3 regions of the Martelella mangrovi genome follow, and region 2 is predicted to be linked to each of the others. Evidence: riboswitches for the same ligand, from Rfam matches in the RefSeq annotation. Region 2 holds a riboswitch; each other region holds the start of a gene.
What was found. A riboswitch is a leader RNA that binds a small molecule or an ion and turns the genes downstream of it on or off. The one in region 2 is predicted to bind thiamine pyrophosphate.
Positions count from the first base shown of each region.

Region 1: linked by a shared signal. The riboswitch ahead of thiM (hydroxyethylthiazole kinase) and the one ahead of ABID12_RS10255 (ABC transporter permease) in region 2 are both predicted to bind thiamine pyrophosphate.
Region 3: linked by a shared signal. The riboswitch ahead of thiB (thiamine ABC transporter substrate binding subunit) and the one ahead of ABID12_RS10255 (ABC transporter permease) in region 2 are both predicted to bind thiamine pyrophosphate.

Region 1 covers NZ_JBEPLY010000002.1:20,890-25,096, reverse strand. Annotated here, with positions in the region: gene ABID12_RS02515 (c-type cytochrome) at 1-342, opposite strand, end outside; gene thiD (bifunctional hydroxymethylpyrimidine kinase/phosphomethylpyrimidine kinase) at 466-1,266, opposite strand; gene thiE (thiamine phosphate synthase) at 1,263-1,901, opposite strand; gene thiM (hydroxyethylthiazole kinase) at 1,898-2,692, opposite strand; TPP riboswitch at 2,742-2,836, opposite strand; gene ABID12_RS02495 (enoyl-CoA hydratase-related protein) at 2,942-3,754, opposite strand; gene ABID12_RS02490 (CoA-acylating methylmalonate-semialdehyde dehydrogenase) at 3,935-4,207, opposite strand, start outside.
Region 2 covers NZ_JBEPLY010000006.1:13,212-17,418, forward strand. Annotated here, with positions in the region: gene ABID12_RS10245 (MmgE/PrpD family protein) at 1-301, opposite strand, end outside; gene ABID12_RS10250 (sugar porter family MFS transporter) at 458-1,789, opposite strand; TPP riboswitch at 2,025-2,132, shown strand; gene ABID12_RS10255 (ABC transporter permease) at 2,199-2,954, shown strand; gene ABID12_RS10260 (ABC transporter substrate-binding protein) at 2,986-3,927, shown strand; gene ABID12_RS10265 (hypothetical protein) at 4,104-4,207, shown strand, end outside.
Region 3 covers NZ_JBEPLY010000001.1:284,833-289,039, forward strand. Annotated here, with positions in the region: gene thiP (thiamine/thiamine pyrophosphate ABC transporter permease) at 1-935, opposite strand, end outside; gene thiB (thiamine ABC transporter substrate binding subunit) at 955-1,968, opposite strand; TPP riboswitch at 2,016-2,130, opposite strand; gene ABID12_RS01390 (FKBP-type peptidyl-prolyl cis-trans isomerase) at 2,392-2,829, shown strand; gene ABID12_RS01395 (OpgD/OpgG family glucan biosynthesis protein) at 3,232-4,207, shown strand, end outside.

The DNA of each region.
Region 1 (4,207 bases), on a different contig from region 2:
CAGTGCGTTTGCATCGCTTGCAAGTTTTTCAGAGCGGGCGGTGAAGTCGTCCATGTTTTCCCAGATCGCCGGACTTGCCTCGCTATCGTTTCCGGTTTTCGAATCTTCGGGGAAATGCGTCGGGAAGTCGGTCGCATGCGTTGCAATCGATGAAAGAGCGCCCTCGACGACGACCGGGTCATAAGCCTTCTGGCCCTTGGCGATGGCGCCCAACTGGCCCATGGCCTGTCCGATGGCTTTCATGTCGTCCTGGCGAAGCATTTGCGGAGCATCCTGTGCCATCACGGTGCCCGCGCCCAGACAGAGCGACAATGCGCCTGCAATCAAAAACTGCTTCTTCATTCGGTTCCTCCTTCTCTTCCTGCCGGCACTATACTGTGCTGCCGGCAGGAAACCAATGGGAAGAGGATATTGTTGGCGTTCAAATGGGTGTGGCTGAGTGTTAACCACCACTCTGTGTTGAAATCACGGCCAGAAGGCGTGGAAATGGTGGGTCGGGCCGTGGCCTGAGCCGACGGCAAGCGCGTCTGATGCGGCGATGGCGTCGGCCACATAGGTTTTGGCCTCTGTGGCCGCATCACTAAGCGAAAGCCCCTTGCCGATTTCGGCGGCGATCGCACTTGAGAGCGTGCAGCCCGTGCCATGGGTGTTTTCCGTTTCGATGCGCTTGCCTTCAAGCCATTGATGGCCCTCTGCGGTCACCAGCAGATCGGGGCAGTCTTCGCCGTCCAGATGTCCGCCTTTCAGCAGCACGGCCTGTGGCCCGAGACCGCGCAGCGCCTGGGCCTGGGCGATCATCGTGTCGCGATCGGTGGCGACGTCTTCGTCCAGCAGGGCTGCCGCTTCCGGCAGGTTCGGCGTCAGGAGCGCGGCGAGCGGCAGCAGATGCTCCTTCAATGCCTCGACCGCATCTTCCGGCAGGAGCCGGTGGCCGCCCTTGGCCACCATCACAGGGTCGAGCACCACCGGGACCTCGACATGGTGGCGCAGGCAGTCGGCGATGGTAACGGCGATATTGGCATTGGCGATCATGCCGATCTTGATCGCGCTGACGGAAACATCGTCGAAGATTGCGGTGATCTGTTCGGAGACGAAGGCTGAGGGCACCTCATGCACGCCGGTCACGCCACGGGTGTTTTGCGCCGTCAGCGCCGTCATGGCGGCCATGCCATAGGTGCCGCGCGCGGAAAAGGTCTTGAGGTCGGCCTGAATGCCGGCGCCGCCCGACGGGTCGGAACCGGCGATTGAAAGAATATTCGCAATCATGTCTTTGCCTTCCCGATGGCCGCTGAAAGGGCCACCGCTGCGTGATGGGGATCGGGTTGTCCGCAGATCGCCGAGACGACGGCGATGCCATCTGCACCGGCCTGAAATGTGGCCGGTATGTGCTCGGCTTTCAACCCGCCGATGGCCACGACCGGAAGATCGGACCGCCCTGCCACTTCGGCAAGCCCGTCAAATCCGAGCGGGGCGGCATGGCCGGGCTTTGTGCGGGTCGCGAAAACCGGGCCTGCGCCGATATAATCCAGCGGGGCCGGGTTGAAACGCCGTGCGGCCTCACGGCTGTCGATCGAAAGCCCGAGCAGCATGTTCGGCCCGATTTTTTCGCGCACGGCGATCGGGTCGTCGTCTGACTGACCGACATGGACACCGTCTGCGCCAAGCGCGATTGCTGCATCGACATCGTCATTGACGATCAGGCGGGCATCCGTGCCGGCCAGAACCTGCTGCAGCTTGCGTCCGGCTGCAATCCGTTCTGAGGTCGTGGCATCCTTCATCCGAAGCTGAACCATGGTTGCGCCGCCGCGCACGGCCTGCCGGGTTGTTTCTGTCATGCCGAGGGTGCTGCAAAGCACGGGATCGAGCACAAGATAAAGCGAAAGGTCGAAAACCGGTCTCATGGAAGGGTAATCCTTGCCTCGGCTTCAAGTTCCGCCGGCGTCAGCGATGCGAGCTGATCGAGAAAGTGGACAGCGAAAGTGCCGGGGCCCTCAGCGATGTCATGCGCATGGCTGCCGGCGACCGCATAGAAGGACAGGGCGGCCACGGTTGCAGAAAACGGGTCGTCCGGCCGGGCGCCCGCAAACGCGCCGACAAGGCAGGTCAGCGCGCAGCCAAGCGCCGTCACCTTCGGCATGATCGGGGAACCGCCGTGAATGCGTGCGCTGCGGGTGCCATCGGTGACAAAGTCGTTTTCGCCGGTGACGGCCACCACCATGGTGCGCTCGGAGGCCAGCCGGCGGGCGGTTTCCTCCGCCGCTTCCACGCTGTCACCGGCATCCACGCCCTTGCCGCCGCCTGTCGCGCCGGAAAAGGCCAGGATTTCCGAGGCGTTGCCGCGCAGGATCGTCGGTCCGCGCTCAAGCAGCTCGCGGGCGGCGTTTCTGCGAAAATCCGTTGCAAAATGGGCAACAGGATCAAAAACCCAGGGCGTGCCCTTGGCCGTAGCGCCGTCGATAGCGGCCTTCATGCCGCCGATCCACAGGGGTGACAGCGTGCCGATATTGACGGTGAGTGCGGAGGCCAGTCCGGCGAACTCGCCGGCTTCTTCCTCGCAATGCACCATGGCCGGGGAGGCGCCGGCTGAAAGCAGCACATTGGCGGCGACATTCATCGCCACGTAATTGGTGATGCACTGCACCAGCGGCGCCTTTTCGCGCATTTCTTTGAGAATGGTCGCGGTGTCTGTCATTCCGGTTTCCCTTTCAGTTGTGGCGGAAAAGCCGGACGGACCAGAACAACGGAAGGCCCGAGTGACTCCCTCCGCCGGTATGATCCGGATCAGGTTCCAAGGGTGCTTCTCAGCCCGCTGCAGCGGACGCCCCCGTCGCTCTTGATGGCGTTGTTATATCAGAAAAAAACGCCCCGATAAGGGGCGTTGCAGGTCGATGGGAATTTTTATTGACGCCTTTGATTCACCGCGAATTCCCTGCGGATCCCGTCACCTGTCGCGTATCTGCGTGGGATGGGGGAGTGGGCCGTGTTTTTTGCCCGAAGCCCCGTGAAGATGGGTCATCAGTGTTTGCGTGCGGGTGAGAAGCGCGGGATCTTTCAGCAGTTCCGCGCGCTTGCAGGCGATGCCGGCCGTCTGTTCATCGCTCAGCGGCACGGCGCTGGCCAACTGGTTGAGCTGCAGCTTGGTGTTGGCGATGCCTTGGGGTGTGCATCGGGCAATGCGGTTCGCCACCGCGCCGATACGCCGGTCAAGGGCCACCGGTGTTTCGAAAATATCGTTGAAGATACCGGCGCAGCGGGCATCCTCTGCATTCATCGGAGCGGCCGTCAGAAACAGTTCCTTGATGGAATGAAGGCCGGCAACCGACAGAAACCGGCTGTAGTCTTTCGGATTGAAGGGAATGCCCAGCCTGTTTGCGGTCATGACGACACTTGCGGTCTTGAGCGCATAGACAAGGTCGGCGGCCAGCAGCAGCCAGAGCGCACCGGCATAGACCGTGCCCTCGACCTGCGCGATCACCGGAAGCGGGGAGGCGTAAATCGCCTCGAACATGGCAAATATCGGATCATCCGCAAGGTCATCGTCAGGCCTGTATTCATTCAGGTCATGGCCTGCGGAAAAGATGCCGTGCGAGGTCTGTGCCTTGATCACCACGACCCGCACGCCCAGTTTCTCTGCCTGTTCGAGGCAGGAGATCACGGCCTTCGACATCTCCGCATCGAAGGCGTTGCGGGTACACGGGTTATCGATTGTAATCGTGGCAACCTTGTCTTCGAAGCGAAAATCGATCTTGTCCATCCGTCGTTCTCCTTAGTCGTGACGAAAGGGGGTAGATGCAACTAAAGGATGATTTTGTCGAAATTACGCGTTGGGATGACGCCTGTTTGCGGACGTCGAAGACAACCAGCCGCCGCAACGAAAAACCCCGGCAGGTCGCCCTGCCGGGGTGGAGTGAAATCATGGCGGTCGTGCGCCGGTCTATTTCATCGTCGGCATGGAGAATTCCGCGCCCGAGCGGATGCCCTTGGGCCAGCGGCTGGTGATGGTCTTCATCCGGGTATAGAAGCGCACGCCTTCCGGCCCATGCATGTGGTGATCGCCGAACAGCGACGCCTTCCAGCCGCCGAAGGAGTGGAATGCCATCGGGACCGGGATCGGCACGTTGATGCCGACCATGCCGACCCTGATCTTGTGGGCGAATTCGCGTGCGGCATCGCCATCGCGGGTGAAGATTGCCGTACCGTTGCCGAA
Region 2 (4,207 bases):
CGCCATTGGCCCAGGCCGCCCATTCCGGCGAAAACCGGGTGTCGGCGGCAAGACCGAAGATCGTTGCGCCGGGGATAAACGGATGAGCGGTTGCCTGCGCCCTTGCGCTGATCGCCGGGCGGCGGGCGATGGAGGCGGCGGCCACGGCGGCATTGTCGATGATCCGGTTGCCGATCATCTCCACCACATCGTCATCAAGCGCTACGGGATCGGCCGCAACAGTGGCGATCTTCCAGGCCAGCTGGTCTTCGCGTTTCAGGTTTTCCGATGATTTGTGGGTGCGCACCGTATGCTCGTGCATGACATCTCCTCCCGCTTAATGCCACCGCCGTTTTGTTCCAGTAGGCGTCAATTGTCCATTGGCGGCAATGCAGCCATTAGTCTTAGGCATTTTGGCGGTCTCACGCAAAACGGCCCGCTCGCGGCGGGCCGTCGATCATCATGCGGTGCGGGCAGATCAGCCTGCTGCAACGGTGCGTTGCTCGATTTCCTCCAGCGTGACGCCCTTGGTCTCCGGCGCTACCGCGATGGCATAGAAAATGCCGATCACGCAGAAACCGGTGAAGATCGCGAAGGTCCCGACAATGCCGATGCCTGCCAGAAGCTCGGGGAACAGCAGGGCGACGACGAAGTTGAAGAACCAGTTGGCGACAGAGGGCAGCGCCATGCCGCGCGGGCGTAGTCTGAGCGGAAACAGCTCCGCCATGTAAAGCCAGGGCAACGGGCCGAGGCTGACGGCAAAGAACGCGATGAAGGCGAAGATCCCGATCATTGCCAGATAGGGCGTCGCGGCGATGTTGATCATGGTTGCAACCGTCACCAGCGCCATGGCGGCCGAGGTTCCGATAAAGCCCATGATCAGCAATTTGCGCCGTCCCATGGATTCAACGAGATACATGGCGACGACCGTCAGCGCGACATTGACCACGCCGATGCCGACAGTTGCCAGAAGATCGGTCGTAGTGCCGGAAAAGCCGGCGTTCTTGAAAATCTCCGGGGCGTAATAAATGATAGCATTGATGCCGGAGAGCTGCTGAAGCACGAACACGATCATCGCGAAACTGGTAATCGGCAGAATGCCCTTTTTCAGGAATGTGCTCCAGGATGGCTTTGCTTCCTCGTCCCTGGCGCTTTCCTTGATTTCGGCGATGATCCCGTCAATCTCTGCGTCGGAGGATTCCGGCTGCAGCCTGGCGATGATGTCGCGGGCCTTGTCGGCATTGGAATTCAGCGTCAGCCAGCGCGGGGTCTCCGGCGAAAGCAGAATGCCAACAAGGGCAATGATCGACGGGAACACGCCGACGCCGATCATCCAGCGCCAGTCGCCGGAACCACCGAAGGCTGCATCCGACATGTAGGAGACCATGATGCCGATGGTGATCATCAACTGGAAGGCGGAGACGATAGTGCCACGAATGCGCGCCGGCGCCACTTCCGCCAGAAACATCGGGGCCGTCATGGCCGATGCGCCGATGCCGACGCCGATCAGAAGGCGGGCCAGCGTCAGGATGTACTGGTTGAAGGCGAGCGCCGAAATCAGCGAGCCGACCAGAAAGATCACGGCGCCGAGGATCAGCATCGGCTTTCGCCCGTAGCGATCGGTGGTGACCATGGCGACGATCGTGCCGCCAACCGCGCCGAGCGGAACGGCGGATGTGATCACCCCTTCCATGAAGGGCGTGATGGTGAAATCCTGTTTGATGAACGGCAATGCGCCGGAGATCACGCCCTGGTCAAAACCGAAGAGCATGCCGAACAGTGCCGCCACGATAACGATGGCGATAAGCATTGGTTTCCTCCGCATTCCACAGGCGTTGCCGGGGTTCCGGCACGCCGTTCAGCTTTCTTCCTTCACCGAACCCTTAGTCTGTTTTTGTGAACGGTAGCTGAAAGTTTTGCTTTTCGCCAATCTTTAGGGCAACTTTAGGATGTAATACACGTAATTAACTCAATTCGGTTGAATTCCTGTCGCCGAAGCATTTGTCGACACCCCTTGACCGGGCCTGCCGACGTGGTCATAGATATGCCCATCCGAGGGGTGCGATCTTCGTGGAAGATGCTGAGATGGCGTTTGCCGAACCCTTGAACCTGATCCGGGTCATGCCGGCGTAGGAACGGAGTTTGGTGTTGAGCGACACGCCCAGAATATCAGCCTGTTTTGTTACGTCCGCTGCCCGGCTGTGCCGGGGAGAGGGGTGTTGAAGCAGAGCCTTTATGCGGTTTTCCGATTTTGTCTGGTGGTTTGCGCCCTGATCCTGCTCTGGCAGGCGGTGGTCATGGTGTTTGCGCTGCCGCGCTATATCCTGCCCGCCCCGCTTTCCGTCGCGGTCAGGCTGTGGAGCGGACACGCCTATCTGTTTGCCGAAGCGCTGGTCACGCTGCGTGAGATCATCGCAGGCTTTGCCGCCGGTGCGCTGTTCGGCGCCGGTGCGGCCTTTCTGCTTGCCGGCTTTCCCCGTTTCGGCCGGCTGGTCTGGCCGGCGCTGGTGGTGCTGCAATCCTTTCCCGTGTTCGTCATCGCGCCCATGCTGGTGCTCTGGTTCGGCTTCGGCATCGCGTCCAAGGTGGTGATGACGACGATCATCGTGTTCTTTCCGGTCGCCTCCAATTTTGCCGACGGCCTTGCCCGCACCGACAGCGCCATCGTCAAGGCCGCGCATCTCGATGGCGCAGGCCACTGGCAACTCCTCTTTCTCATCCGGCTTCCGCTGGCCATGCCGCAGCTTTTCTCCGGCCTGCGCATTGCCGCACCGCTTGCGCCGCTGGGCGCGGTCGTCGGCGAATGGGTTGGCGCTGCCGGCGGTCTCGGCTTCGTCATGGTGCAGGCCAATGCCCGCATGCAGGGCGAGACCGTGTTTGCGGCCATGCTGATCCTGGCGCTGGAAGCCGTTCTGTTTCGAAAGGCGGTGGATCTCGCCGCTCCCTTTTTCACCCGCTGGTCGCCACAGGCATGAGCGGCCGGACTGTCCTGACAAGGAGGAATGAATGCTCAAGAAACTGACCCTGATTGCCGCGCTGACATTGTTGCCCGGCATGGCCGCTGCCAATGACAAGCTCGATGTCATTCTCGAATGGTATGTGAACCCGGACCATGCGCCGCTGGTGGTCGCCCAGCAGCAGGGCTATTTCGAAGATGAAAAACTGGATGTGACACTGGTGCCGCCGGCCGATCCATCCATGGTGCCGCGCATGGTTGCCGCCGGGCGCGCCGATATCGGCGTTCACTACCAGCCGAACCTCTATCTCGACCATGCCGCAGGCATCGACATCAAGCGTTTCGGCACGCTGGTGTCCACACCCCTCAATACGTTGACGGTGATGGCGGATGGTCCGGTGCAGTCGCTTTCCGATCTGAAAGGCAAGAAAATCGGCTTTTCCGTCGCCGGGATCGAGGAGGCGGTCGTCTCCGCCATGCTTGAAAGCACCGGCCTGTCGCGGGATGACATCACCCTTGTCAATGTCAATTTCGCGCTCACCCAGTCGCTTCTTTCCGGCCAGGTGGATGCCACGATCGGCGCGTTCCGCAATTTCGAGCTGACCCAGATGGCCATCGAAGGCGAGGAGGGACGAGCCTTTTTTCCGGAAGAAAACGGCGTTCCGGTCTATGACGAGCTGATCTATGTGACCCGCAGCGAACTGCTCGATGATGACCGTCTGCCGCGTTTTCTCGATGCCGTCGAGAAAGCAACGATCTTCATCACCAATCACCCGGACGAGGCCTGGAGCCTGTTCGCCGAGGCCTATCCCGATCTTGACGACGAGCTGAACCGTGCAGCCTTTGCCGATACCGTCGCTCGCTTTGCCAAGAGCCCGGCGGCCTTCGATGCCGGTCGCTACCAGCGCTTCGGCGCGTTCATGGCGGCAAACGGCTTGATCGAGGAAGCGCCCGCGGTTTCGGAAATTTCGGTTTCGCTTGCGGGGCAATAGTGACGCTGGCCTTAAATCGCCACAAAAGCACGATAGAAGATACGAAAATACCGAAAGGCGGCCGGTGGCCGTCTTTCGCGTTTCGGTCTTTTGTGCATTTTGAAAGACGGGCGGCGTCCTGCTGCCCCAAAGAGACCGATCTCGTAAACGCTCGAGCGCCTCAGGGAGATCGGAACATGAAACTAGCCGGCCTTGTGCTGGTGGTGATCGGCCTTGCCACCTTGACCATACGCTTCGGCCTTTATCACTATCGCGATGTTGCGGGCGATATCGAGGGCAG
Region 3 (4,207 bases), on a different contig from region 2:
ACGATCATCGCCAACGGCAGGGCGAGCCAGACCAGAAACACTGCAATCAGCCCGGCATCGATGCCGCGCGAAAGGCGGTGGTCGCCGTCGGGGCGCCGGCTGACATCGCTGCTGGCACTGGCGCCCGGGTCTTTCGCCTTCGGAAAAAGGGCAAGGGCGGCAAGCACCAGTGCCGTAACCGCGATCTGCATGCCGGAAAGGGCGACGGCGCGTGCGGGATTGAAATCGAAGCGAAGCGCCTGATAGATCGCGACCTCGATCGTGGTCGCCGCCGGCCCGCCGCCCAATATCAGCACCAGCGTGAAAGAGGTGGCACACAGCATGAAGACCAGCCCGGCAACGCCCGGGATCAGCGGCGCGATCACCGGCCATTCGATGAAGCGGAAGATGCTGCGTTGCGGCATCGACAGCATTGCGGCGGTCTTGAAATATTCCTGCGGCACGCGCTCGATGCCTGCCAGAAACAGGCGGGCGGCCAGCGGCAGGTTGAAATAGACATGGGCAATCAGAATGCCCTGCAGGCCGTAAATCTGCAGCGGGCGGCCAAAGTCTGCAAAAGCCAGCGCATCGTTGAACAGGCCCTGCCGTCCCCATATGCCGATAATGCCGAGCGCACCGATCAGCACCGGCAGCCCGAGCGGCACGGCCATCAGCCGGACAATCCATATCCGGCCGAAAAAATGCGGCCGCCGCGCCATGGCACGGGCAACGGGAATGGCAAGCGCCACGGACAGCACGGTGGACAGGAAGGCCTGATAGAGCGTGAAACGCAGAATGCGCCAGACATAGGGCTCGTTCATGACCGAGGCCGCATCGCCAATCCGCCCGAAACCGGAAAGGGCGGCCACCGCCACGGCAATGAAGCCGATAACGCCCGCAAGGGACATGATGCCGGCGGAAAGGCTCCGGCGAAACTCTGCCGTGGTCAGATACAAGGTCGTCGTCCCGGAACGCTCACCGCGCGCTCATCGCGTTCAGCCATTCGTCGATCCAGGCCTGCCGGTTTTCGGCCACGACATCCGGAGCGAATTGCAGCGTCCTGTCCGGTGTGACGGCATTCTGGAAGGCATCCGGTAACGGCTCGGAGGTTGCAGCGGCCGGCATCATCCAGTTGTGGGTCGGGATTGCATCCTGAAAGCCGGGCGTAAGCATGAATGCGAGGAAGGATCTGGCCAGCGCCGGATCGTCCGCCATCGCCGTCATGCCGGCCACCTCGATCTGGATATAGAGCCCGTCTTCAAAGTCTGCGGCCTTGTAGCGGTCGGTTTCCTCGGCAATCTGGTGATAGGCCGGCGAGGTGGTGTAGGAAAGCACCATCGGCGCCTCGCCACTGGTGAACAGGCCGTAGGCTTCCGACCATCCAGGCGCAACCGTCAGAATGCGGTCCGAAAGCGCTTCCCACTTTGCCGCCGCGTCGTCGCCATAGACGGATTTCATCCACAGCAGCATGCCAAGGCCCGGCGTTGATGTGCGCGGGTCCTCGATCACGATCTTTTCGTCAGCCGGTCCGTTGACCAGTGCGTCAAGCGTGGTCGGCGGAGATGCGATGCTCTCGCTGTCGTAGACGATGTCGAAATAGCCGTAGTCGAAGGGGACGAAAATGTCGTCTTCAAACCCGCCGGGGATGTCGAGATTGTCGGTGGAGACGCCGGAAGCGGCAAAAAGCCCTGTCTCCTTTGCCTCGTGGATCAGATTGTTGTCGAGGCCGAGCACGATGTCGGCGGGGCTTGAACGGCCCTCGAGCTTCAGCCGGTTGAGCAGGGCAACGCCGTCTTCCGCGCCGACGAATTTGACGGTGCAGCCGCATTCGGCCTCGAAGGCCTGCTTGACCAGCGGGCCCGGGCCCCATTCGGTGTTGAAGCTTTCATAGGTGTAGACGGTCAGCACCTTGCCGTCTTCAGCCAGCGCGCCGCCTGCAGCCAGCAGCGCCAGCGCTGCAATCGAAATCGAAAGATGATGGCCGGGCATGACGCCTCCTTCGTGGTGTCTCAATCAACATGGGAAAAGGGCGTCGGACCGTTCACGCGTCTAATCCCTCCGCCGGTGTTAACCGGATCAGGTTCCTCGGGTTGGTTCTTCACCTCTCAGCGGACGACGTCGAAGCCGCGTTCCGCACCCCGTTAGAGCTTTTCAACACCTATCGCGGGCTTCCGTGGAATTCAAGGCCGGACGGATTTGAAAATACACGTGAAAGTGACTAGGTAAGAGGCGCATCCGGTATTCCGGATGTACCCGCCAGTCGTCATGCAGGAAAGTGTGTCGGCTCATCCTCTGGGGCGCTTTCCGGTCGAAGGCCGGAGCCTCAGGAAAAAGAAACGGCGCCTGGGCCCGAGGTCGGTTTGTGCCGATGCTGTGCCGATGCGCTCAGTGTTCAAAGGAAGGAGCACACCAATGACAGAAGCCAAGAGCGGGGACACCGTTCGTATTCACTATACAGGAACCCTCAATGACGGTTCGACCTTCGATTCTTCCGAAGGCCGTCAGCCGCTTGAGTTTACCGTCGGTGCCGGCCAGATCATTCCGGGGCTCGATCGCGAGATCGCCGGTATGAATGTCGGTGACAGCCGCCAGGTGCAGGTGCCGTCGGAAGAGGCCTATGGGCCGCATGATCCGCAGAAGGTTCAGGTCGTGCCGAAGTCGGCCATGCCGGCTGAGGTTGAAGTGGAACCGGGCATGCAGCTTCAGGCGCGCACGCCCACCGGTGAAACCGTACCGCTGGTCGTGACCAAGGTCGAGGAAGAGCAGGTAACCGTGGATGCCAACCATCCGCTTGCCGGGCAGGATCTGAATTTCGCCGTCGAGCTCGTTGAAATCGTCAACGCGGCTTGAAAAGAAAGCATATTTTGTTGGCGCAGCCATTCCGACAGCTCGACAGTGAGTTTGTAGATATTGCGGCGCGAAAAAGGCGTATTGCCATGATCTTGCCATTCTTTGGTTGAATGGCTGCCCTAAAAAAGGGGCTGGAATGCTGTATGGCGTCCCAGCCCCTTTTGATGCCCGGCTCTCCGGGTTGACCCTGTTTGCGACCGGATGGATATCGATGTCTGTTTTTTGCGTCAGTGTGGAACCGAAACGGGATTACGCCGTTTCCGAAGTGTCTGCGCTTACCGTCGAGACGGTTTTCGCGCGATCTTGCCCGAGAGCGAATACATTCAAAAAACGCAATTCCGGCGCCGGTTTTGGTGCAATGCAACATTTTCGGCCTCCCCTTTTCAACCGACGGGAATTTGAATGAAGAGACGAGTTTTTCTGGCGCAAACGGCCGCGGGAGCGCTGGCTTTCTCCGGTTTGGGAAGCAAGGCATTTGCTCAAGGCGCCGCGGTGGAACCCGGCAAGGTACCGGATCAGAATGCGGAAGTGGAAGCGCAGGCGCCGGCCCCCGATGCGTTTACCTTCGATACGCTGACAGCCCGGATGAAGGAAAAGGCGGCGCAGCCCTATGAGGCCCCGCCGCAGGATGTTGGCGAACCCTTCAATTCGCTCCACTATGATGATTACCGGGCAATCCGCTACGATCCCAACAAGGCGATCTGGCGGGACCAGTCGAATTTCCAGCTTCAGGCCTTTTCGCTCGGCTGGCTGTTCAAGACGCCGGTGGAGATTTACGAAGTCGCCAATGGTGATGCCGAAAAGCTGGTGTTTTCCGTCGACGACTTCATCTATCGCTCGCCGCTCGATATCGCGCAGTTCAGGGATGCTGAATTTCCCGGCGTTGCCGGTTTCCGCATCAACTATCCGCTGAACCGGCCCGATGTTTCCGACGAGCTGATTTCCTTCCTGGGCTCTTCCTATTTCCGTGCGCTCGGCCAGGGCAATCTTTACGGATTGTCGGCCCGCGGTCTGGCGGTCAACACCGCCACGGACCAGGGCGAGGAGTTTCCGCGGTTTTCGGCGTTCTACATCGTTCGCCCCGTTGCGGAAGGCGAAAAGATCACCGTTTTTGCCGCGCTCGACGGTCCGAGCGTCACCGGCGCCTACCGGTTCGTGATCACGCCCGGCAAGAATACGCGCATGGATGTGACGGCGCGATTGTTTTTCCGGAACGATATCGCCCGTCTCGGCGTTGCACCTATGACTTCGATGTTCCTGTTCGGGCCGGCCAACCATCATGCGTTTGACGACTATCGGGAACGTGTTCACGACAGCGAAGGGCTGAAGATCGTGCGTGCCGATGGTACAGAGTTGTGGCGCAACCTGCAGAACGCGA